4 regions of the Planococcus sp. RAB007_Raresut genome follow, and region 3 is predicted to be linked to each of the others. Evidence: riboswitches for the same ligand, from Rfam matches in the RefSeq annotation. Region 3 holds a riboswitch; each other region holds the start of a gene.
What was found. Region 3 has a riboswitch for thiamine pyrophosphate ahead of AC2Q9J_RS13240 (lipoate--protein ligase family protein). Riboswitches for the same ligand answer to the same signal wherever they lie in the genome.

Region 1 (5,694 bases), on a different contig from region 3:
CGAAGATTCCAGTTTTCCGCAAAGGCAACTGGGCATTCTAAGAGGTGAATGAAATGAAGAAATCAGCGGCAACCCTGCTCGCTCTGTTAATGGCAGTCAGTATGATGAATACAGCGGCAGCTGAGGTGAAAATACCGGCTGTCTATATTGCGCTGGGCGATTCACTTGCAGCAGGTCAAACTCCCGACAGCCAGATTGATTCCGGCTATGCGGATTTGATTGCCCAGGAACTGGGCCGCAATCAGCCGGTCGCATTATTTTCAAAAGATCTCGCTTTTCCGGGATTTACGACAGCAGATGTGCTGGAACGTGTGGAAGAAGATGAGGCGCAGGAACTTCTCGCATCGGCGAATATCATTACTTTGTCAGCAGGAGCCAATGATTTACTGCGGCTTGTGCAGGCAAATCCCGCCGATGGTTCCCTTCAGTTTCAGCGCATCCAATCTGATTTCGCATTGAATAAAGCCAGAAAAAATATCGCAGATATTTTGAAAACGCTGAATGAATCTGCGCCGAACGCGGATGTCTATGTAATGGGTTATTATTTCGCCTATCCGCATGCCCGTGAGTCGCAGAAAGAAGGCATAGCTGAACAATTGGAAATCTTGAATAGAATTTTGGAAAATGAAGCTGAAAAAGCCGGTGCGATTTTTGTTTCAGTCGATGAGGCGTTCGGAGAAAATGCGACATCGAAAGTTCCGAATCCGGGGGATGTCCACCCGAATTTAGAAGGTTACCAAGCAATGGCCAATGAATTTTTGGCTGAATACCGAAATGGCTGGACGATAGAAAATAGGGAGCTGCCTCCGCTGAATCCTGTAAGCTTTGAAGAAATTCTGCAGGGGCAGGAGGAGCAGGCGGATGAAAGTCTTCAGCCGGATGCCGAAGAAGAGGCATCAACGGAAATCGATGTCGAACAGCCAGCGGAAGATGATCAATCGGCGCAACTGCTTCCAAGTCTCCAATCGGATTATTTAGCTATAAGAACAATCTTGCCAATTATATAAGATAGCAAAAATCCCGCTTCCAAATTGATGGAAGCGGGATTTTTATTATCGTTTTGTCTGTTTTGTTTTATACTGGCTGGTATTTGTTTGTGCGTTGCCTTTGGCTTTCTTTTTATTCATGAATTTACGGATAACCGGATAAGCTATAGGACCGTATTTAATTGCGGTTCTCAATAATCTTCCTACTGCCATATTTATCGCTCCATTCGTTTTATAGATACTATTTAAATGCCCTTTTTAGGGCATCCTTAAACATGGCGCTTAACTTAAGGCATGGGACACAAGAATATCTTTGTACTCATGGACACTTGAGATTTCAACGTATTCAGCGTTGCCGTGCCAGTCATCGCCAGTCGGACCAAACTCGATCGCCCCTTCGCCACCGTTGACCGCGGCATAATAGCGAGTATCGGCAGCGCCGTGCTGACCGAAAAGCACAGGTTCATTGCCTGTATTGCTGCGTATGCTTTCCTGCAACGTCTGAATATAAGGGTTTTCAGCTGTCGTTGTCAGTGCAGGTGTAGTGGAAGAACTGGACTTGTAGTCAAAGTCGATATTAAGTGTCTCGCCGAGTTCCACCATTTGCCGCGTTATTTCTTTAGGGTCCTGACCCGGCATAAAACGGATATCATAGGACATTTCACAAAGCTCCGGAACCATATTATAGCGCTTGCCGGCATTGATGATGGCAAGATTGACGGAAGGCTGCTCATAATACTCAGTCGACTCCTTGCGGAAAGGAAGTTCAGTCATCGCCATATGATATTTCATCGCCTGTTCGATGGCATTAATGCCTTCCCATGGACGGCTGCCGTGTGCTGGCTTTCCTTTGAAAACCATATCCATGTGCAAGATGCCTTTTGACTGCAGCCCGACTTTCAATCCTGTCGGCTCACCGCAAATGACAAAATTGCCGCTGTGCCCTTGGGAGACCAGCCATTCAGAAGTGTTATGCCCGCCAATTTCTTCATCTGTGACGATATGGAGATGGACTTCACGATTTAATTTTTCAGCATCAAGTTCGATGAATGCCTGCATCATGGCGGCTACGCCAGCCTTCATATCCGCGGAACCGCGGCCATACAAGCGGCCAAGCTCCTCCATCGGTGTAAACTGTTCTTCATGGCCGGGGACAACATCGACGTGTCCGTTCCATACCAATTTTTCTGAGCCTTGGCCTTTTTGGGCAGTGAGCATCAAATATCCTTTATTGTCATGGACTTCGACCTTTTCACCATGTTCTTCAAGCCAGCGGGCGCAAAAAAGAAGAGCGTCATTGGCGCCTTCTTTAGTATCGCTTTTGATTTTGATTAAATCCTTCAATAATTCGATCATATAAGCACAGCAGCAATTTCTGCTGCCTTCACCGCCTTTCTGCAACATTTACTTTCTCAATACCCTAATGTGTCCAGATGAAACGAACTTGCATCCCATCTTTATGTCCGTTACAATACAGGTGTTACGAAAATAACTGTATACACCACAAGGGGAGCTTTTGCTGAGAGTGAACGGAACCGTTCTTACCCTTTGAACCTGTAAGTTAATACTTGCGCAGGGATGTGGATGGAAACCTGCCCTTATGCGGCGTCAGGGTCTATCCTGGCGCCGCTTTTCGTATGGTTTTTATTGGCGGCCCTTCTGGTGATGTGCAAACACATGGGAGGAAATCATGAGAAATAAAAAATTATTATTGATGCTCGAAATTGCGATTTTCGGAGCCCTTGGATTTGTCCTGGACTTTATCGCGTTCAGCATGCCTCAAGGTGGATCGGTCAGTCTGGTGATGATTCCGATCATCCTGATGGCGTTCCGCCGTGGAATGGGCGCCGGTATTCTGACCGGTCTCACAGTTGGCCTGCTCCAGCTTGTTACGGGCCGTGTCTATATCGTGCCTCTCTCATTCGGTTTCGCTTTTACACAAGTGACGCTCGATTACTTGGTCGCTTTTGCGAGTGTAGGGGTTGCCGGTATAATGAGATCCGCTTATCTTAAGAATTTACGGAATGGCTCGCGTGGCAAAGCGGTTTCATCGATTGTAGCAGGAGCTTTGATCGGCGCATTTCTGCGCTATATCATCCATGTCATTGTGGGAATCTGGTTCTTCAGTGAATTCGCCACGGGCAATGTTTATATTTACTCGTTTGTGTACAACGCCACTTATATGGTGCCGGCGTTCCTGCTGACAGCATTTGTCTGTTCCATTCTGTTCATAGCAGCTCCAAGATTGATTGATGTGAAAGAATAAAACAAGAAGGCTATCTTATGATAGTCTTCTTTTCTTTGTCCAGACTCCAGCGGCCCCTGTCGCTTTTCTTTTGTGTTATAATTCTTGAATAGAAAAGCTTGAAAGAAGGGTATTTGATGATTGCAACTAATGAAAAAGATATTGAAATGTTAAAAAAAGCAGGACAAATGGTAGCGAAAATCCGTGAGGAGATGAGAGCTGCGACCAAGCCTGGCGTGACTACAAAGGAAATTGATGAGTTGGGCGGACGGTTGTTCGAAGAACTCGGCGGCGTTTCGGGTCCAAAATCCGAATATGATTTTCCAGGATATACTTGCATCAGTGTGAATGAAGAAGTTGCACACGGCATTCCCGGAAAACGTGTTATCAAAGAAGGGGACATCGTCAATATTGATGTATCCGGCTCTTATGAGGGTTATTTTTCCGATACGGGAATTTCTTTTGTAGTAGGAGATGGCCATCCTGAAAAAGAGAAGATATGCGAAGCGGCTGAAAAAGCATTCGAACGGGCGATGACTAAAGTCAAAGCAGGTTCAAAATTAAATCAGATCGGTAAAGCAGTTGAACGGGAAGCGAAAGAGCAAGGCTTGTTCGTCATCAAAAACCTGACAGGCCACGGCATTGGTAAATCACTGCATGAAGCTCCTCAGCATATCCTGAATTATTATGATGCATGGGAAACGACAATCCTTAAAGAAGGAATGGTCCTCGCTGTCGAACCTTTTATCTCACAGAAAGCGGAACATATTATTGAATCTGGCGACGGCTGGACGTTCATTACGCCAGATCAGTCTCTGGTCGCTCAAATTGAACATACAGTCCTGGTGACAAAAGGTGAACCGATTTTATTGACTAAATTAGAAGAATAGAAAAAAGCCTGCATAGCGCAGGCTTTTTTTAATGGAAACCATTTCTCATAAGGCATCATCACTTTTTCTTGATAAGAAGGATTCCTGTAATGATCACCCCGCTCAGGAATAAGGAGGCTGTTGTAACGAGCATTTCATCCAATCCATGTTTGACTGCAATGCCGATGAATGCCCAGACAAATACTAAAGTGAAAGGGATATCGGAGTGATGGAAACGGACATGCAGCGCAAGAGCTGTCGCAACAGTCAGCATGATGACCGCCCATAGCTCGTTGCTAAGGCCCCAGCCTCCCCAATTATAATAAGTCAGTACGTAACTGATATTAGTAATGGTCGCAACACTGATCCAACCCATATTCACTGAAATCGGAAGTCGTTCGGTAAGTTTTCTCTCATTATTATTATATTGAAGATACAGGAGAATAAGAGAACCGAGATAGAGAAGCATCGCTGCTATCGACCAGGCAAAATATTCGTAATGCCAAAGCAGCAGCCAGGTGATGTTTGCTACAGCGCTTAAGATGAAATATAAACTGATGGCTGTCGAAGGAAGTTCTCTCTCTTTCTTATAACGGACCCAGAATCCCACAATCCAGATAGCTAATAGTATGTATATAACTGACCAGATCGAAAAGACATAACCGGCAGGGGTGAACAGAACAGGAAGCCTGTTTGAAATTTCTCCTGTGGTTTGACCGTTGATCGGCAGAATATTGGCTAATGCATTAACTGTAACGATGGCCAGAAAGGCGATTGTCATTAATATCAAACGGAACATCTGTGATCCCTCCTCGCTAACAGTATACCTTTCCTTGTTTCTGACAACAATTAACTGTTAGCTAAAGTGGATAAAAAGTTCCGTGAAATCGTCGATATTATGTCATTATGTCCGGTGGGCTTTCGCCAATATTCCGTAAACCGAAGAAAAATGGTATACTGATAAGTGTTTTTAGAAAATTTAGTTTATCAGGAGGAAAAGCCATGACAGTGAAATTTCCGGAAGTATGGGATTTGGATGTATTGTTCCCAGGGGGCAGCGAGTCAAAAGAGCTCCGCGTACATATGGATGAAGCAGGACCCAAATTAGAGGAGTTCGAAAAACTTTCCAATAATTTTTCCGTGCCTGAAAAAGCCGGTGATGCACAACAAGTGGCAGAGGTACTTGAGGCAGTAAAAGATATGATGCTGCATCTTCGCCAGTCGAGCGCTTTTATTGGCTGCTTGCAGGCGCAAAATACAGAAGATAAAAAAGCGTCGCTGCTGCAGAGTGAATCTGCCAGCCTGAGCGCGCGCTTCAACTCGGCTCTGCAGAAAATTCAGCAGGACCTGACGAAAACGGATGATGCTGTCTGGAATCAATTGATGGGGGACGACAAACTTCGGGAATTCTCTTTTGTTCTAAATGAATGGCGGGATGAGGCAAAGCAATTGCTTTCCGAGAAGGAAGAAAACCTGATCACCGCTTTAAGCATGGACGGCTATCACGGCTGGAGCCAGCTGTACGATATGCTGGTGGGCGACATTAAAGTTAAAATTACGATTGATGGCCAGAAAAAAACACTGTCTGTTGGAC
Region 2 (5,694 bases), on a different contig from region 3:
GCGCGTAAGGAAATAGCGTTGATCACTAAAAAAACATTCAGTCTGCTGCCGAAGTTTTTCGTAGAAGTGGACGGCCGTGATGTATTGACGATCAAAAAGGAATTCACTTTTTTCAAAGCGAAATACACGATTGATGCTGAAGGCGTCGAAGTGCGCGGCAATTGGTGGGATATGAATTTTGAGGTATTGCAGCACGGCAAAGTCGTCGGCTCAGTCAGCAAGCAATGGCTCACCTGGGGCGATACTTATGAGGTCAAGGTGCTGGACGAAGAGATGGAGCATCTGCTTATTGCGCTTGTCGTGGCAATCGATTGTGTGAAGGCGGATGAAGCGGCTGCGGCTGCGGCGACATGATGGACGGCCGATATATTTTCGAATCAGAACGGCTCGGTTTCCGGAGATGGAAGGATGACGATAGGGGAGCGTTTGCCCACATGAATGCGGATCCGCAGGTGATGGAGTATTTTCCGAACATGCTGACGCAAGCTGAATCCGATGGTCTGATCGAGCGCTTCGAGCAGCATACCGAGGAAAAAGGCTTTGGAATCTGGGCAGTCGAACGCAAGGAAGACGGTGCGTTCATCGGCTTTATCGGATTGCTTGAAGTCGGCTTTGACGCCGGCTTCCAAGGTGCCGTTGAAATCGGCTGGCGGCTGGACAATAAATTCTGGAAACAGGGCTATGCGTCAGAAGGGGCGAAAGCCTGTCTGAATTACGCATTTGGTGTTTTGGGCTTGAACGAAATTGTATCATTTACAGCGACCCTCAACCATCCATCCGAAACGGTCATGCAGCGGATTGGCATGAAAAAAGCGGGCGAATTCGACCACCCGAAACTGGAAGAAGACAGCCCGTTGAAAAGACATGTGCTGTATCGGATCACGGCTGCCCAATACGCCTCGCTATGAGCGAAATGCATTGACTTATTACTGTTTAGGGCTTATTGTTAGAGACGCGATGAGCTCATTTGCGTAAGACGGACAAGCATTCCCTAGAGGAACACGTTGTGGAGCGTGGCTTGGACGCCGCAAATATCGATGCACCCTGCCTTTTGGCGGGGTGTTTTTTCATGGGCGAAAATGTTGGGGTTTTTCCCTTAACACTTTCTTAAAAGTGTCTGCAAATCAGTGAACGTTCGTAAAGTTATTTGATATGTTTACGAACGTTCTTTTTCTATTTTTTCGTTGTTTTAGAAGCGTTCGTAAACGTGTACTTTTGCGAACGGTTTTATTTCCAGAATTGTCTTTCTATTAATTCTAATTTTAAGTATATTTAAATTAGGAGTTAAGAATCTATCTGTGGCTTATTCAACTAACGTGGCGGAAATCTTTAATAAGGATATTCATCTTTGCGGTAAAGTTTCATAATAAAGGGGGCGCAAAATTGAAGAGGATTATTTTAGTATTTGGTTTATCGCTGGCATCCGTTTTTATCTTAGGTGCGTGCGGTAATGTGGAGAAAGCTCAACATATTGAGGTATACGTTATTGAAATATTGGAAGAAAACGCTGAAGGTTTTTCCGAAATGACGGGTTACAAGAAAGTAAATGCAATTACCAATACAGAAGCAAGTGAAAATCATGTGGAAACAGATATTAAAGCGATTGAAGACTTTTATGATACAGAAGGAAATTATATACGAACGGAAATCATCCATTCAAGATTTGATAAATCTCATATTACCAAAGCCGAAGACAGTGAAGAACGTAAGGAAGAAATTAAGGAACCATCAACAATCCTAATTCCCAATGAAAGTATGGAAAAATTTAAATTATATGATATGACGAAGGAAGAGAAAGAAAAAGTAAAAGAACATGTATTATCTTTTATGGATATGCTATAAGCCATATTTTGCTTCGAGTGTTTTAGCGGAATAAAACATTATTGCTAAATGGAAGTTCAAATTTTTTATTTTATAACAACAATAAACTTTAACGTAGCCAAATTTTACAAATAGAAACAAAGGACTTACTATTCTTCATTGAATCAGTTTACATATCAATACGGTATCGGAAACCGCACAAATAGAAAGTGCATTCTTTCGAACAGTCGATTAGCAGGCTTGTTAAAGGATTTTTAAATTAATTTATAATAAGTTAAATTATTTCTTCTTACTACCTTTAAAATTGCTATCAATTTTTATATTCGGATTTTGCTTTCTTAATTGTGATATAAATTCAATTTTATTTTTGGGTGAAACCCCTATGGTGTTAAATCTTCCATAATTAATTTCTATTTTATCCATAGACAAAGCAGGATCTGTAAAGGGGTTTTTAGTCTCTCTTACACTATGGAGACCATCTATTTCGATTTCCCGCTTAAAAGGACCGTATTGAATTTTAAGAAATTTATCTTGAATTGTATATCCCGTCCTAAACCATATCCACATGAGACAAAAACCAATTGGAAATAAAATAATAATTTTAATCCATTGCTTATCCAGAAAATCTGGAGTCATCCAAACTCCAAAGTCCGGGAAAAAAACTGGAGGAACAATAAAGAGTATTGAACCCACCCAAAGTATAATCGACATCCACACATCTTTTTTCGAAGGAAAATACATTTTATTCACTTCCTTTCACATATTGATAAGAGAATAAATATTCTTTTTCTATTATTTACGATTTGGAAATTAATCAGTTTCGTTAATTTATCATTTTTATTCCATTCAAAAATATATTTGTGATTTTTCTGACTATGTGATAATCTTTGAGGGAACAACTGAAGAACAACTGAAGAACAACTGAATACATGCACCACTGGGGGAGCCGGTTACCGGCTGAGACGAGCAATGCTCGGACCCTTTGAACCTGATCTGGATCATACCAGCGGAGGGAAGTGGGCGAGCGTATGCCGGATTTCTCTATTCCTTTGCGTATATGATTGCCGCTTTCCTTTACTGGAAAGCGGTATTTTATTTTGCCTGAAAGGGGCTGGAGAAGATGAAATTTACACAGGAAGTGCGGCAAGAGTGCGAGGGGTTATGGCAGGCGAGTTTTGATCATCCGTTTGTGAGAGGGATTGCGGACGGCAGTTTGCCGGTGGAGATATTCCGCTATTACGTTATGCAGGACGCTTATTATCTGACGAATTTTGCGAAGATGCAGGCGGTCGGTGCACTCAAAGCGCCGGACCTCGCCACGACGAAAAGCTTTGCGCATCATTCAGAGCAGACGTGCGCGGCGGAAATGGCGCTTCATGAATCATTCATGGGCATGCTCGGGGTAACAGAGGAAGATTGGAAAAAATTTGAACCGTCTCCGAGTGCCTATGCTTATGTGTCGCATATGTACCGCGCGATGGAAGGGGATCTGGCGGATGTGGTCTCGACGATTCTGCCTTGCTACTGGCTTTATTATGAAATCGGGGAGCGCTTGAAAAATGCCGAGCCTGATCATCCGATTTACGACCGGTGGATCGAGACTTATGGTTCGGAGTGGTTCGGGGAATTGGTGCAGGAGCAGATTGAGCGCATGGACCGTTTGGCGGAAGGGCTGTCGGCCGAGCGGCGGCAGGAACTGAAGGACCGCTTCCGTCGCAGCAGCTATTACGAATGGAATTTCTGGCAGCAGGCCTGGACGATGGAGACGTGGGAATTGCCGGCGCAAGTAAAGGAAGGTGTAGGATATGATCAATAAAATCCGCAGCGAAAATCCGATCATCCATTGCATCACGAATCACGTCGTATCGAATTTCCAGGCGAACGGGCTGCTGGCAATCGGCGCTTCGCCGATCATGGGCGAAGCACAAGAAGAAGTGGAGGAACTGGTCGCCATTTCCCGCGCATTGTCATTGAATATTGGAACCTTGAATAAAGACACACTGGAAAGCATGATGCTTGCCGGGAAAAGAGCGAATAAGGAAAAAATCCCGGTTATTCTAGATCCGGTGGGAGCAGGAGCGACCACTTTTCGGAGAGAAGCCGTCCAGAAGATTTTAACGGAAATCGATGTCCAGGTGCTGCGCTGCAATGCGGGTGAACTGGCTGCAATCGGCGGTGTGGAATGGTCGTCTAAAGGCGTCGATGCCGGTTCGGGCAATATCGATCTGGAGGAACTGGCGACCCGAGTAGCTAAAGAATATAGTTTGGTTGTGGCAGTGACAGGCGAGACCGATATCGTGGCCAACGGTTCGCGGGTGGAAAAAATTGCAGGCGGCGACCGGATGATGAGTTCTGTAACCGGCATGGGGTGCCTGCTCAGTGCTGTCACTGCCGCTTTCACGGCAGTGTCATCTGATGATCCAACAGCTGCTGCGATTGAAGCTCTCAAGTTTTACGGTGCGGCCGGTGAAAAGGCAGCAGCCACTTCGGAAGGACCCGGCAGTTTCCGCGACACATTCCTGGATGTTTTATTCGGCATGGAAATTGAAGAAAACAGCTTCGGCTTTGAAAAAGAGGAAGGAGTGGATGTGCTGTGGCAGCGATCAAGCAGGTATTGACGATTGCAGGTTCGGATTCCGGCGGTGGAGCGGGTATCCAGGCGGATATCAAGACATTTCAGGAACTCGGTGTTTTCGGGACATCGGCTATTACAGCGGTAACGGCGCAGAATACATGCGGCGTGTATGGGGTCTATCCCATGCCTGCTGGCGCAGTAAAAGCACAGCTTGATGCAATCGGAGCGGATTTTGCCATTGCGGCCGTGAAAACGGGGATGCTCTTCGACGCTGAAATCATCGCTGAAACGGCGGCGGGAATCGAACGGCACGGCTGGCATAACCTCGTCGTGGATCCGGTGATGATCGCAAAAGGCGGGGCAACGTTGCTGCAGGGAGAAGCGCTCGAGGCGATGCGGACATTATTATTGCCATTGGCAGCGGTCATCACACCGAATATCCCGGAAGCGGAAATGCTGAGCGGCATGGAAATCCATGGTGCAGCAGACCGGAAAAGAGCGGCTGAACAGATTCTCGCTTTTGGCGCGAAAGCAGTCGTCATCAAAGGGGGACATGCTGATAATCCGTTGATTGCGGAAGATTATTGTCTCGATCAAACCGGTGAATCATTTGTATTGCGCTCTGCGCGCATCCATACGCAGCAGACACACGGCACGGGCTGTACATTCTCAGCCGCTTTAACAGCTGAACTGGCTAAAGGGCAAACTTTGCCGGAAGCTTTGGTGACGGCGAAACGGTTTATCCAGTCGGCTCTTACACATCAATTGCATATCGGTGCGGGGCACGGTCCGACAAACCACGCCGCTTTCCGCCAATTTGCAACGGAAGGGGATGTGCAATTTGTTCAATAAACCCTCTGTTTATTTCATCATGGGCACGCAGAATGCTTCAGGAAAAGACCCTTTAAAAGTGTTGGAAGGAGCTTTAAAGGGAGGCATCACCCATTTCCAGCTTCGTGAAAAAGGAATGGGAGCTTTGCAGGGGCAGGATTTGCTGGAGTTCGCGGAAAAGTGCCGGGATTTATGCGTCATTTACCAAGTTCCTTTTTTAATCAATGATGACGTTGAATTGGCGTTAGCAGTCGGTGCTGACGGAATTCATATCGGACAGGAAGATATGGATTGTGGACAGGCGCGGGCGTTGATCGGGAAGGAAAAGATGCTCGGTGTTTCTGTACATTCACTCGAAGAAGCAAAAATTGCTATCGATGCCGGTGCGGATTACCTCGGCATGGGTCCGGTTTACGGCACGCAGTCGAAATCGGATGCGAAACGGCCGGCAGGCACTGCAGGCATCA
Region 3 (5,694 bases):
GTAATCGGGATTTCCGTTTTCGAGACGGTCTTCCATGAAAGTGATGGCTTCGTCATATTGATCCTGCATCAAGTAAAGATCAGTCTGCATCCAGGACAGATGATTTAAATCTTCTTCCGACGCTGTTTCCTTTAATTCATCTATGATTGTTGCCGCTTCTTCAAAATTCCCTGTTTCCATCGCTTCATAAGCTTCATCGTATTTTGACTGTTCCGCTGTACTTTCTTCAATCATGTCATCGAGGAAAGTTTCCTGGAATTCGGCAAGCTCCATACCCGTCGCTTCTTCAAGCATGGCGTAGAATTCACTCGGCATCGTGGCAGAAAGAAATGTCGGCAATAGCGCCTCACCATGTTCATTGACCAGCGCTTCGACTGCCAAAAAGCTTTGGATATACGGGTCGTAAGTGCGGGAATACGTATTATGGAAAGAATAATCGTAGTCCAGCAGTTTGAAATCAGTGATCTCCACATCTTCAAGTGCATACCAATCGCTGGTCTCACCGGCCAGATAATCGGCGACACCTTCTTCAAACCATAAGGGCAGGCGGGTCTCAGATAGGCCATATTTCTGTGAATACAAATGGCTCTGATGGTGGCTGTATTCATGAAGAAGGATGATATCCCATGAATAATCATCCGGAACCAAATGGATTTCCTGGCTGTAATAATCATAATAGCCCATGGCTTCCTCATAGCCGGACGCTTCAGATAATGTATCAAAATCATCATGGAAGACAATCGTTAAGTCACCCATTTCTTTATTGCCATAGAAGTCAGCGATGCGTCCTTTTTCTTCTTCCAGAAATGCATCGATTTTATCGATCTCGTCTTTAGTCGAAGCAGTGAAGGAATAAACCACGCCGTTTTTCTCGATGCTGCCAATCGTGCTGGAATTCGAATTGCTGTTCCAGAGAGAAGATGCCAGCATTTGAGTCTTTTCAGCAGCTGAGAAGTTTTTAGTCAGCTCTTTAGCTTCCAAGAAAGTATTAGCGGCAGCGAACAGGCCGATCGCCGAACTGAGGTATACAGTCAAAATCAATAAAGCAGCGACTTCCATCCGGCTCTTGAGCCATATTCTTTTAAGATGTCCACTTTGAATTCCATACAGGCTGAAAGCGAGTCCAGCTACACAAAGCACCAGCAGCATGAATGATACAAGAATGCCTAAAACGAGCCCCTGGCTGAATATGAGCCAATAGCTTCCGATACTGAACCCAAGGAATAAAACAGATAAAATTACTACTTTCCACAATACTTTCATGTCTTCCTCTACTTTCCATCTGGATTGTTTTAAAACAAAATTCTGCCGAAAGGAAAAGTAGAGTGTGTCGCTGGATTCAGCTTTGACTTGTATTTTTCGCCTCGGAAAAGGACTATCAAGTTTCTAAAATCAGATTATATACTTGTAAGTTTTCTATATATTAACATTTAAGTGTCCCGGAATATATCTATTTTTAATGTGTATATAGTCCTGACTTAATATCATTGAACATGAAGGCATAATTGACTTAATTAAAGATAAAATGGATTCTATCACCAAAACGATATGATAAAGTTAAGTCAACCAGCTAGAAAGCTTTAAGGAGGAAATGAAATGGGCCTATTAACTGGCAAACTCGCCATTGTAACAGGTGCGAGCCGCTTGAACGGCATCGGAGCTGCAATCTGCAAGGAACTGGCGGAGAATGGCTGCAATATCTTCTTCACCTACTGGACAGCGTATGACAACAGTATGCCATGGAAAATTGAAGCGGACGAACCGGCCCAGTTGAAAGAGGAATTGAAGCGGTTCGGCGTGAAAGTGACGTCTTTGGAAGTGGATCTGTCACAAGCGGCAGAACTGGAATCGTTGCTTAAACAGGTGGAAAGCGAGCTCGGTCAAGCTGATATATTGGTGAACAACGCTGCTTATTCGACGGATACCGATTATTCCACTTTGACCATCGAAGAGCTGGATCGGCATTACCGTGTGAATGTGCTTGCTACGACTATGCTGAGCAGCGGTTTTGCCAAACGCTTTACGAAAAAATCAGGGGGACGGATTATCAATCTCACGTCAGGACAGTTCAAAGGCCCGATGCCGGGTGAACTGGCTTATGCCACGACGAAAGGCGCGGTTGACGCATTGACAATCACCTTGTCAGCGGAAGTTGCACCGCTTGGAATCACCGTCAATGCGGTGAATCCTGGACCGACTGACAGCGGATGGATGACATCCGAAATACAAGATGCGCTGCAGCCTCGATTCCCATTCGGACGTCCAGGTGAACCGAAAGACGCGGCGATATTGGTGAAGTTCCTGGCAAGTGACGATGCAGCGTGGATTACGGGTCAGATCATCCATTCGGAAGGCGGTTTTACACGCTAAAGCCCAAAGATTGTTTGAAGATGACAATCAAAAAGGAAAGCCCCGATCATCCATCGGGGCTTTCCTTATAAAATTAATCTCATTTCGTAAATTGAATATCTCGGGTCTCCTGAAGTTCAGCGAAATCGCTTAGCAGCTCATTATGGTGGCCGATGATCTGTTCAGCGCTCATCGTCTCTGAATCCCATGTGCCGTGGGCGTCTTTTGCCAGCGTCACATTGAAACCGTGCTTACTGGCACTTTGTGTTGTGGCGTCTATGCAATACTCAGTTTGATTGCCAGCAATGACAAGGTTTTGAATTCCTTTCGATTTCAATTCTTCGAGTAAAGAAGTTTCTTGGAAAGAATCCGGAATTTTTTTCTGGATAATCAGGTCTTCCGCTTGCGGCTGGATCGATTCGTGAATCTGCCAGAAATCTGTGCCTTCCACAAGGCCGGCATCGTTATGCTGTACGTAAATAACAGGCACGCCCGCTGAACGCGCTTTTTGAATCAGCGTTTGAAGATTCTCAAGCAGTTTATCACTTTCATGGACTGGATTGGCAGGGTCGAACATTTCATTTTGGGCATCGATGATCAGCAGGGCCGTATTCGGCATAGGACCGTCTCCTCTTCGTGTATTCTTTTTGTTTTATTCGACAGCTGTGTCCTAAAACCTTCTCGAGCAGTATAAATAAAAAAGAGGTTTGTTTTTCAGTTACCTTATGGTAGGATTTGGGTAACAAATAAATTATGCACTAGGGGAGCCGCTTTTTGGGCTGAGACAAGCATAGCTTGGACCCTTTGAACCTGATCTGGATTATGCCGGCGGAGGGAAGTGGTAATTGCAGGCTTATTGTGATGCAACCACTCTGCACTGCTGTCCATATCTTTGGAAGCTGTGTATTTTTTTGTGCAAAAAAAGGGGGAGAAGCGATGGGGGAAACATGGGGGTTCATCGATTCAGGCCATAACAGCGCCTCATTTAATATGGCTTTGGATGAACTGTTGCTGGAATGGCTGAGCAAAGGGGAAATCGGTCCAACTATCCGATTATACGGCTGGTCGCCGGCGGGAATTTCAGTCGGCCGCTTTCAGGATGCCGATAAAAAAATCGACTTTCAGCAGGCGTCAGCTTACGGAGCGGAAATCGTTCGCAGGCAGACGGGCGGACGCGCTGTGCTTCATGATCAGGAATTGACTTACAGTGTGGTGGTTCCGGAAACGCATCCGGCCATGCCGCGTTCTGTAAAAGAAGCTTATCTGGTCATTTCAAAAGGTTTATTGGAAGGATTCAAGGAACTTGGCATTGAAGCGGAGTTTGCGATACCCGAAACGTCGATGGAGAAAACGGATTCAGCTGTTTGCTTTGATAAGTCTTCCTGGTACGAGCTGTTGGTTGATGGGAAAAAGGCAGCGGGCAGTGCCCAGATGAGAAGAAAAGGCATCATCCTGCAGCATGGGTCAATTCCGATTGAAATTGACAGCGTGAAGTTATTCGATTTATTCACTTACCCTTCACTTGAAATAAAACAGCGCGCAAGGGATGCGTTCAAGGATAAGGCCATCTCCATCAACACGGCGACTGGAAAATCGGTTGATTTTGATAGAGTGAAGGCTGCTTTTAAACAGGGATTCGAAAAAGGGCTTGGCGTTAAATTGGAACCGCTTACGCTGTCGGATAAGAGATTGATCGAAATCAATCAGCTGGCGGAAACGAAGTATAAAAATCTTGATTGGAGTTACTCAACTAAAAATTAGGAGGAGTTTAAATGTCAAAACAAGAAGAATACATACGGAAACCGGATTGGCTGAAGGTGAAAATCAATACGAATGAATCGTTTACAGGACTAAAGAAATTGATGCGTGAGAAAAAGCTCAACACGGTATGTGAAGAAGCGAGATGCCCGAACATCCACGAATGCTGGAGTGAACGAAAAACCGCTACTTTCATGATTCTCGGAGATACCTGCACGAGAGGATGCCGCTTCTGTGCGGTCAAAACAGGATTGCCGAATGAACTTGATCTGGGCGAACCGGAACGCGTGGCGGAATCTGTAGAAATTATGGGTTTGAAGCATGTCGTGGTGACAGCGGTTGCCCGGGATGATCTGAAAGACGGCGGTGCCGCTGTTTTTGCTGAGACGGTGCGTGCCATCCGCAGAAGGATGCCGGCAACGACCGTGGAAATCCTGCCATCCGATATGAAAGGCGATTACGAAAGCCTCCATACGTTGATGGACAGTGCACCGGATATTTTCAACCATAATATCGAAACCGTCAGACGCCTGACGAAGCGGGTGCGTGCCCGGGCGATGTATGACCGGTCACTTCAATTGCTGGAGCGGGTTAAGGAAATTGCGCCGAACACACCAACGAAATCGAGTATCATGGTCGGGCTTGGTGAAACGAAGGAAGAAATCATTGAAACGATGGACGATCTGCGTGCGCACAATGTCGATATCATGGCGATCGGCCAGTACCTGCAGCCGACTAAAAAACATTTAAACGTGGAACGCTATTATCATCCTGATGAATTCGCCGAGCTGAAGGAAATTGCATTGTCGAAAGGCTTCAGCCATTGTGAAGCAGGGCCGATGGTGCGCTCTTCCTATCATGCAGACGAACAGGTCAACGCAACGTCGGCACAGCGCCGCATCAATTACATGAAAGGCTACGAGTCGCAGGGCAAGAAGCTGGAAGTGGAGTCTTTTTGACATGATATAGTGAAAAGCCACCGCCTATGCGGTGGTTTTTTTCTCTCATTTTGTGCTCAGCGCAAATAAAAACTGAGCTGCGCAAATAAATCTCGCTCAGCGCAAATAAATCCGAATCTGCGGAAACAAACCCGCCCTATGACTTACAACAGGGGAGAATATCCTTTAATCACCTATAAAAAAGTAAAAAATTCACCACAAACAGAAAAAAAGACCACCGTAATCGGTGATCTTTCCAATTTTCCCACTTAATTTTACGTCAGACCGTCAAGTCGTTCTCGGATTTGATTCGGATGGCATCCTGTAATAATTTCTGGAGAACGGCGGCAAAGACTGCGACGACAAGCGAAGCGAAAATGACGAACAGCCCCATGATGATCGCCGGCGCGTCATCTGCCATTGTCAGCATATAAAGGAATGGCATCTCGATCAAATAGACAATGATGATGGCAATCGCACAGCGTTTGATATTGCGGATGGCTTTTACGGAAAAGGTGGAGAAAGCTTGGTTGCGGTCAATATACCCAAGGAGTTTCAGGGATTGGTACAGCGCAATGAAAAAAGGGATCATCCCGATATACATGCCGATTAGCAGCGGATATTGCAGATTTTCAAGTTCCGGCAAAGC
Region 4 (5,694 bases), on a different contig from region 3:
AAATTATGATGGCAATAAAATACATTATACCTACGATGACTCACAAGATGGATATGCGGGTTCTGATAAAGGGACACAGAGTACAACTTGTACTGAAATGACAAGCAAAAATACTGACCTGGGCATTGAATACAGTTTGAACGATTGTTCTTCTTCGGATATTGGAAAGACTTTTTACTTTGTAATACCGGAATCATAATAACAAACAAAAATTTTGATTAGCTATAAGGACTTAATAAAGGAGCTGTCCGTATATACGGACAGCTCCTCATATCAACCACTCCATAACACTCCGCATACACAGCTTCCCAGAAACAAAGCTAAAACTACAAGACTCATCACAAAATCCAACTTTCCAATTTGAACGGGCCGGTAAAATTCGGTACGTGGTTCACCGGTAAATCCACGCGCTTCCATCGCGAATGCGGAGCGTTCCGCTTTTCGTACAGCTCCCGCAAGCATCGGGATGATCACTCTGCGCACACCAAGAGCCCGTTTCCACCAGGATTTTTCAACGGTGGCTCCGCGTAGTCGATGGGCTTGCTGGATCTGAAAGAATTCATCTTTCAGCACCGGCAAAAACTGATAGCCGACCAGTACGCCGTAAGCAAGTTTGGGTGAAAGCTTAAGCTGCTGCATCAGGCTCATGACGAATTTCACTGGTTCCGTCGTCAAAGCGAACAGGAGAGACAGGGAAGAAAATGCCAGGACGCGGAACGCCAAGGATAAGGCCAATGCTAATTGCTCATCCGTCACATCATAGCCGAACGGCGACCAGATAACGGTGCCGCCGGTTTCAGCACCAAAGACAATCGTCGTCCACAAATAACCGAATGCGCCGATCACAAAAGGAAGCATGAACAAGCTCCAAAGTTTCCAGTTGATTCTGCTGAAAACGAGCTGAAGGACGAGGATGCTGAAAAAGAACAGCAACGGTGTCCATGGATTGAAGAAAAATGCGAGACCAAGCATCGCGATTGTTATAGTGATGAACTTAATTGCAGGATTCATGTCATGCAAAAGATTCCGCACGTAGCTTCACTCCTTTCGGCGGCAAAAGGTTATGGGCTGCAAGCAGTTCTTCGTCTTGCCACACTCTATCGGCAATGAATTTCCCGGTCATTCTGCCGTCTTTCAAGAGCACAACCGAATCAGCGACTGCGGCGGCGAACTCCATATCGTGCGTCACAAGAAAAACGGTATCTCCCTGGTCCAACTGGCTGTCGATGAGACGGAACAGTTCCAATAAAGCACTTTCATCCTGACCTGAAGTCGGTTCATCTAGAAACAGCACATTTCGTTTATCCGCAAGCATCGCCCCGATCGCCACCCGGCGTTTTTGGCCATGGCTGACGGAAAAAGGATTTTGCTCCTTGATTTCTGTTAGCCGGAGAGACTCTATCAAATCATCCAGCTCCATTTTGGAAGACGTTCCGCCAAAAGCCAGTTCGTCAAAGACTGTTGAAGTTAAAAACAGAAATTCTGGTGATTGCGGTACATAGCCACAAGGGTCTGATGAAAACTTCTCAGCTTCTTTTTTATAAATGCCGCAAATCGCTTTCACCAATGTCGATTTTCCGCTGCCATTTGGTCCCGCGATGACGATGCATTCTCCTTTTTGCGCATGGAATGAAACCGGCTGGAGCAGAGTGTTTCCTTTCATCTTTACTGAAAGTCCCGTCGCAGATATTACAGTCTCATCCAATATTGAATGGAGCCGGAGCGGGTATCGCAAAGTCTCGTGCGGCTTGAAGATGGTGTCTTCTGAAATTCTGCCATCGCTCGTTATCTTAATTTCACGGTCAAAAAATGTTTCCCAGTAATCCAACCTGTGTTCTACAGCGATGATTGTCAGATTGAACGTCTTTTGCAATTGATCGAGCCACAGGATGAATTCTTTCCCGGTATAGGGATCAAGATGCGATATCGGTTCATCAAGCAACAGGACTTCGGGATTCATGACCAATGCACAGGCAGTGGCAACCCGCTGTTTCATTCCGCCGGATAGTGTTTGAATTGAAACATGCCGGAGGTGGCAGAGGCCGGTAATGTCCAGGACATGACGGATCCGCTCCTCCATTTCGCTTGCCGGGGTATTTAAATTTTCAAGAGTGAAGGCAAGTTCTTCTTCGACCGTCGGCATACAGAACTGCGAATCCGGATCCTGGAAAACAGTCGCCACGCGGTGGTTGATTTCTCCAGGTGAATAACAATCTGCGGGTTTGCTGAATAAGTGAATTTCGCCATCCACAATGCCGTCGCAATTGGCAGGATAGAGCCGGTTCAATAAATACAGCAAAGTCGACTTGCCGGAGCCGCTGGGACCGGAAATGGCAACACGTTCGCCGCGCTCGATCGTAAAAGAGATCGATGAAAGTGTCGGTGATTGGTCATCCGGAAAACGGAAGCTGACATTATTCATTTCAAAAATAGTGTCATGCATTTGCATCACGCGGTTGTGTCCGAGCGATGGCGTAGCCGCGAAGTGAACCGGTCGCAAGCAGCGCATCGCCGATATATTTGCCGCCAATTCCGGCAATGATTGCTCCGCTCAAAACGCGAAGCGTAAACATCAACGCGACAAAACCTGGATCAAGCGCCGCATAGCCGGAAACGAAATAACCGTAGATGAAGCTAAATACTGCCGCACCGATGCCTGCAAGCATAAAGACAAAAATATTAAAGTGGCGGTAACGCGTCACAGTAAAAGCTGCTTCAGCGCCGAGGCCCTGAACAATCCCGGAAAGAATAAGGCGGGGACCAACCGCATTGCCGAGCATCACTTCGATGATCGCCGCCATGGTTTCGGGAATCAAGGCAGTGCCGGGCTTACGGATAATGTGCATACAGATGATTGAAACGATAAACCAGATGCCGAACATCCATTCATAGGCGATGGGGCCGATCAGCCCTGCCCATATATTGCCGAGGTGGATGAATAACAGGTAGACGATACCGAATACGACTCCAAACAGGGACATCAACACAATTTCCTTCAGTTTCCACGATTTAAGCATCGGCTTTTCCTCCATCAGCTTTGGCATGAGAAGGGCTGTTGATGCTCATCGATACGGTCATGACGAGATGGTGATGTTCAACAGAACGTGCATGAGTGAATGATTCTTCAAAGAATGCAAAGACATCATGTATATCGCCGTGGATACCACTCGCGTAATGCATCGAATCGTTCCACACGCCGTGCTCTTTTGCCCTTTCAACTTCACGGTAAATGACGCTCATATAATCCGGATTGTTCATCGGATAAAGCGCAAACTGCGACGATACATATTGCTTTGTGAGATCCCTATTCAACAACTGATCATCTTTGTTGAGGTAGACATCTCCTGACGTATCTCCCGGGCAGCCGATGGAGAATGTGCCATTCAAAGCCACATGTTCGCCGGTTTTCGCTGCATGCAAAGTCAAGGCTTTCGCAACATTGAAGACGTGGTTCTGTTTTCCGCGGATGACAGTGGATACGTCATCCGTGTGCATCCAGACATTCGAGGTGTCTGTTTCATTAAGCGCCCCTTTGATGATTTTGATGAAGTCGCCAGACATCGGATTGAGCGTGAAGCGAAATCCGACAATCAGCCTTGTGCCGCATTGCAATGGTTCCATAACAATATTCCTCCTTAAAAATGTGCACAAAAAAGGCCGCATCCGTGAAGATGCAGCCACTGTTCCATGCAAATTAAAAGGAGATACTAGCTCCTGAAAAGTTCGTTTTGCGGAAAGTCACCGCACTTCCTCACGCAGGTCCTAACCTGATCGAGTCATAAGGGATCGGAGCTTTCGCTCGCATCTCAGCTAAATAAGCACCCCCAGTGCAGAAAACGGTATACGGTTTTTGTGTTCGGGTTGTCCCGATGGCTCTAGTGTAAATGAAGGGAGGGGGGAAGTAAAGGGTATTTTAGAAACATGATATTGCGCAAAACAGCTCCGCTTTCCTGGCGGCTTGCGCCGAGCTAACTCGGACTCGTTGTACTTCGCCCGAGTGGATCTCGGCACTTCGCTTAATCGCCTGGGAGTCTTCGCTGTTTTGCTCCATATCATTCTGCCAGCCAATTACATAGGTGAAGGTATTTAAATAGAGGAATATGATTTATGTATTATCTTGAAATCAGAGCATATTTATTGTGTTCATGCATAAACCGGCGTAAAATTCCCATTAGTCACCAAATTTATTGGGGCTTTATTGAAAAGATATACAGATGTAAATTGATTGATTTTAATTATATAACTATCTGGTTAGCAGAAAGGATGGTTTCTGATATGACAGTAAAAGTGAAAGTATATTCGGATTATGTTTGTCCATTTTGTTTCCTGGCAGAACAGCCGTTAGAGGAAGCGATCAAAGGAAAAGATGTGGAAGTTGAGTGGATGCCTTTCGAATTGCGTCCAGCACCAAATCCGACATTGCGCCCGGAAGACGATTATCTCCAAAAGACTTGGTCGCAGTCGGTTTACCCGATGGCTGAACAGATGGGAATCGAGATTGTATTGCCGGATGTGTCGCCGCAGCCCCATACCCATTTGGCATTTGAAGGGCTTCAATATGCCAAAGAAAAAGGGAAAGGCACTGCATATAATGAACGCATGCTGAAAGCCTTTTTCCAGGAGAGCCAGGATATCGGTGATGTCGAAGTATTGACGAAACTGGCAGGGGAAGTCGGCTTGGATGAAAAAGAATACCGTGAAGCACTTGAGTCCCGTAAGTACAAAGAAGCTCACCAGCAGGCACTTGAGCACTCATATGAAGAGGCTGATATAACGGCTGTACCCACATTCGTGATCGGGGATACTAAAATCGCCGGCATCCATACGAAAGAGACACTCGAACAGCTGATCGACGAAGAACTGCAGAAACAAAAACCTAAAGTCTTGTTTGAAGGAATGGCTTGTGGACCAGGCGGTTTCTGCTAATACTACTAGAAGAGGTGTAAACCTATGACGAATAAATATAAAGCGATTTTAAAGAATAACGACTGGGTAAAAGGCATTTCCCGCCACGGTGAAATGATCATCGGTTTTGTTGATTCAATGAGTTTGGAGCAGGAAGCTGTGCATGTAGTTGTCGCTGAAAGTGATAACGAAGAGCTGATCGGCAAAACGATTCCGATGCATTTCACTCAAGTGGAAGTCATTCCGACGGCCGTAACCAAGAATGCCGGCGAGCTCGAGTTTTTGATCGACTTGGCTTTGGCGACTGGTGATAAAGAATGGTTCGAAGAGCTGTCTGCTGAATTGAATGAGAAGAAGCAGGCGGTTAATTAAGATAAACAGAAAAGATAATGATATAAGAAAGAGCAGCGGCATTATGTAGCCGCTGCTCTTTTTGATTGATTGTCTTAACCTTAAAGCGAATAAGAGTAATATTCTCATATTAATGCGTAAGGGAATTAAAAGAGGGTATTGAAGATTATAGTGAAATAATCTAAGTAGAATTAATACAAAAATAAATGACAAAGCGGGTGTTAAGATATGAATGAAGAGACGACGATTTTAAAAACAACTGATTGGGTAAAAGGAACTTCAATTAAAGGTGAAATGGTCATTGGATTCATCGATTCGCTGAGCATGGTCCAAGGAGCTGTATATGTAACGGTTGCGGAAAGCGATAACCCTGGTATTGTCGGTTTGACGATTCCGCTGGCGGTCCAGCATGTCGAGACTTTGCCTCAGATTGCACCA

Region 1: it holds a riboswitch for thiamine pyrophosphate, as region 3 does, so the genes downstream of both, thiT (energy-coupled thiamine transporter ThiT) here and AC2Q9J_RS13240 (lipoate--protein ligase family protein) in region 3, are expected to answer to the same signal.
Region 2: it holds a riboswitch for thiamine pyrophosphate, as region 3 does, so the genes downstream of both, tenA (thiaminase II) here and AC2Q9J_RS13240 (lipoate--protein ligase family protein) in region 3, are expected to answer to the same signal.
Region 4: it holds a riboswitch for thiamine pyrophosphate, as region 3 does, so the genes downstream of both, AC2Q9J_RS00385 (YkoF family thiamine/hydroxymethylpyrimidine-binding protein) here and AC2Q9J_RS13240 (lipoate--protein ligase family protein) in region 3, are expected to answer to the same signal.

What each region holds. Positions count from the first base shown of each region.
Region 1 is NZ_JBXYIF010000008.1:40,084-45,777, forward strand. It holds gene AC2Q9J_RS15985 (aminopeptidase) at 1-41, shown strand, start outside; gene AC2Q9J_RS15990 (SGNH/GDSL hydrolase family protein) at 54-1,007, shown strand; gene yxzF (small protein YxzF) at 1,053-1,199, opposite strand; gene AC2Q9J_RS16000 (M20 family metallopeptidase) at 1,269-2,342, opposite strand; TPP riboswitch at 2,483-2,582, shown strand; gene thiT (energy-coupled thiamine transporter ThiT) at 2,677-3,252, shown strand; gene map (type I methionyl aminopeptidase) at 3,369-4,121, shown strand; gene AC2Q9J_RS16015 (TspO-related membrane protein) at 4,180-4,899, opposite strand; gene AC2Q9J_RS16020 (M3 family oligoendopeptidase) at 5,103-5,694, shown strand, end outside.
Region 2 is NZ_JBXYIF010000002.1:61,796-67,489, forward strand. It holds gene AC2Q9J_RS04150 (LURP-one-related/scramblase family protein) at 1-354, shown strand, start outside; gene AC2Q9J_RS04155 (GNAT family N-acetyltransferase) at 351-908, shown strand; gene AC2Q9J_RS04160 (hypothetical protein) at 1,384-1,842, shown strand; gene AC2Q9J_RS04165 (PH domain-containing protein) at 2,101-2,562, opposite strand; TPP riboswitch at 2,751-2,853, shown strand; gene tenA (thiaminase II) at 2,942-3,637, shown strand; gene thiM (hydroxyethylthiazole kinase) at 3,627-4,439, shown strand; gene thiD (bifunctional hydroxymethylpyrimidine kinase/phosphomethylpyrimidine kinase) at 4,415-5,248, shown strand; gene thiE (thiamine phosphate synthase) at 5,238-5,694, shown strand, end outside.
Region 3 is NZ_JBXYIF010000006.1:94,569-100,262, reverse strand. It holds gene AC2Q9J_RS13255 (hypothetical protein) at 1-1,263, opposite strand, end outside; gene AC2Q9J_RS13250 (SDR family oxidoreductase) at 1,597-2,370, shown strand; gene AC2Q9J_RS13245 (cysteine hydrolase family protein) at 2,450-2,968, opposite strand; TPP riboswitch at 3,100-3,203, shown strand; gene AC2Q9J_RS13240 (lipoate--protein ligase family protein) at 3,286-4,110, shown strand; gene lipA (lipoyl synthase) at 4,122-5,066, shown strand; gene AC2Q9J_RS13230 (DUF2975 domain-containing protein) at 5,326-5,694, opposite strand, start outside.
Region 4 is NZ_JBXYIF010000001.1:83,191-88,884, reverse strand. It holds gene AC2Q9J_RS00405 (DUF4362 domain-containing protein) at 1-199, shown strand, start outside; gene AC2Q9J_RS00400 (energy-coupling factor transporter transmembrane component T family protein) at 274-1,032, opposite strand; gene AC2Q9J_RS00395 (ABC transporter ATP-binding protein) at 1,013-2,449, opposite strand; gene AC2Q9J_RS00390 (ECF transporter S component) at 2,436-3,017, opposite strand; gene AC2Q9J_RS00385 (YkoF family thiamine/hydroxymethylpyrimidine-binding protein) at 3,010-3,621, opposite strand; TPP riboswitch at 3,732-3,836, opposite strand; gene AC2Q9J_RS00380 (DsbA family oxidoreductase) at 4,276-4,926, shown strand; gene AC2Q9J_RS00375 (IDEAL domain-containing protein) at 4,951-5,277, shown strand; gene AC2Q9J_RS00370 (IDEAL domain-containing protein) at 5,485-5,694, shown strand, end outside.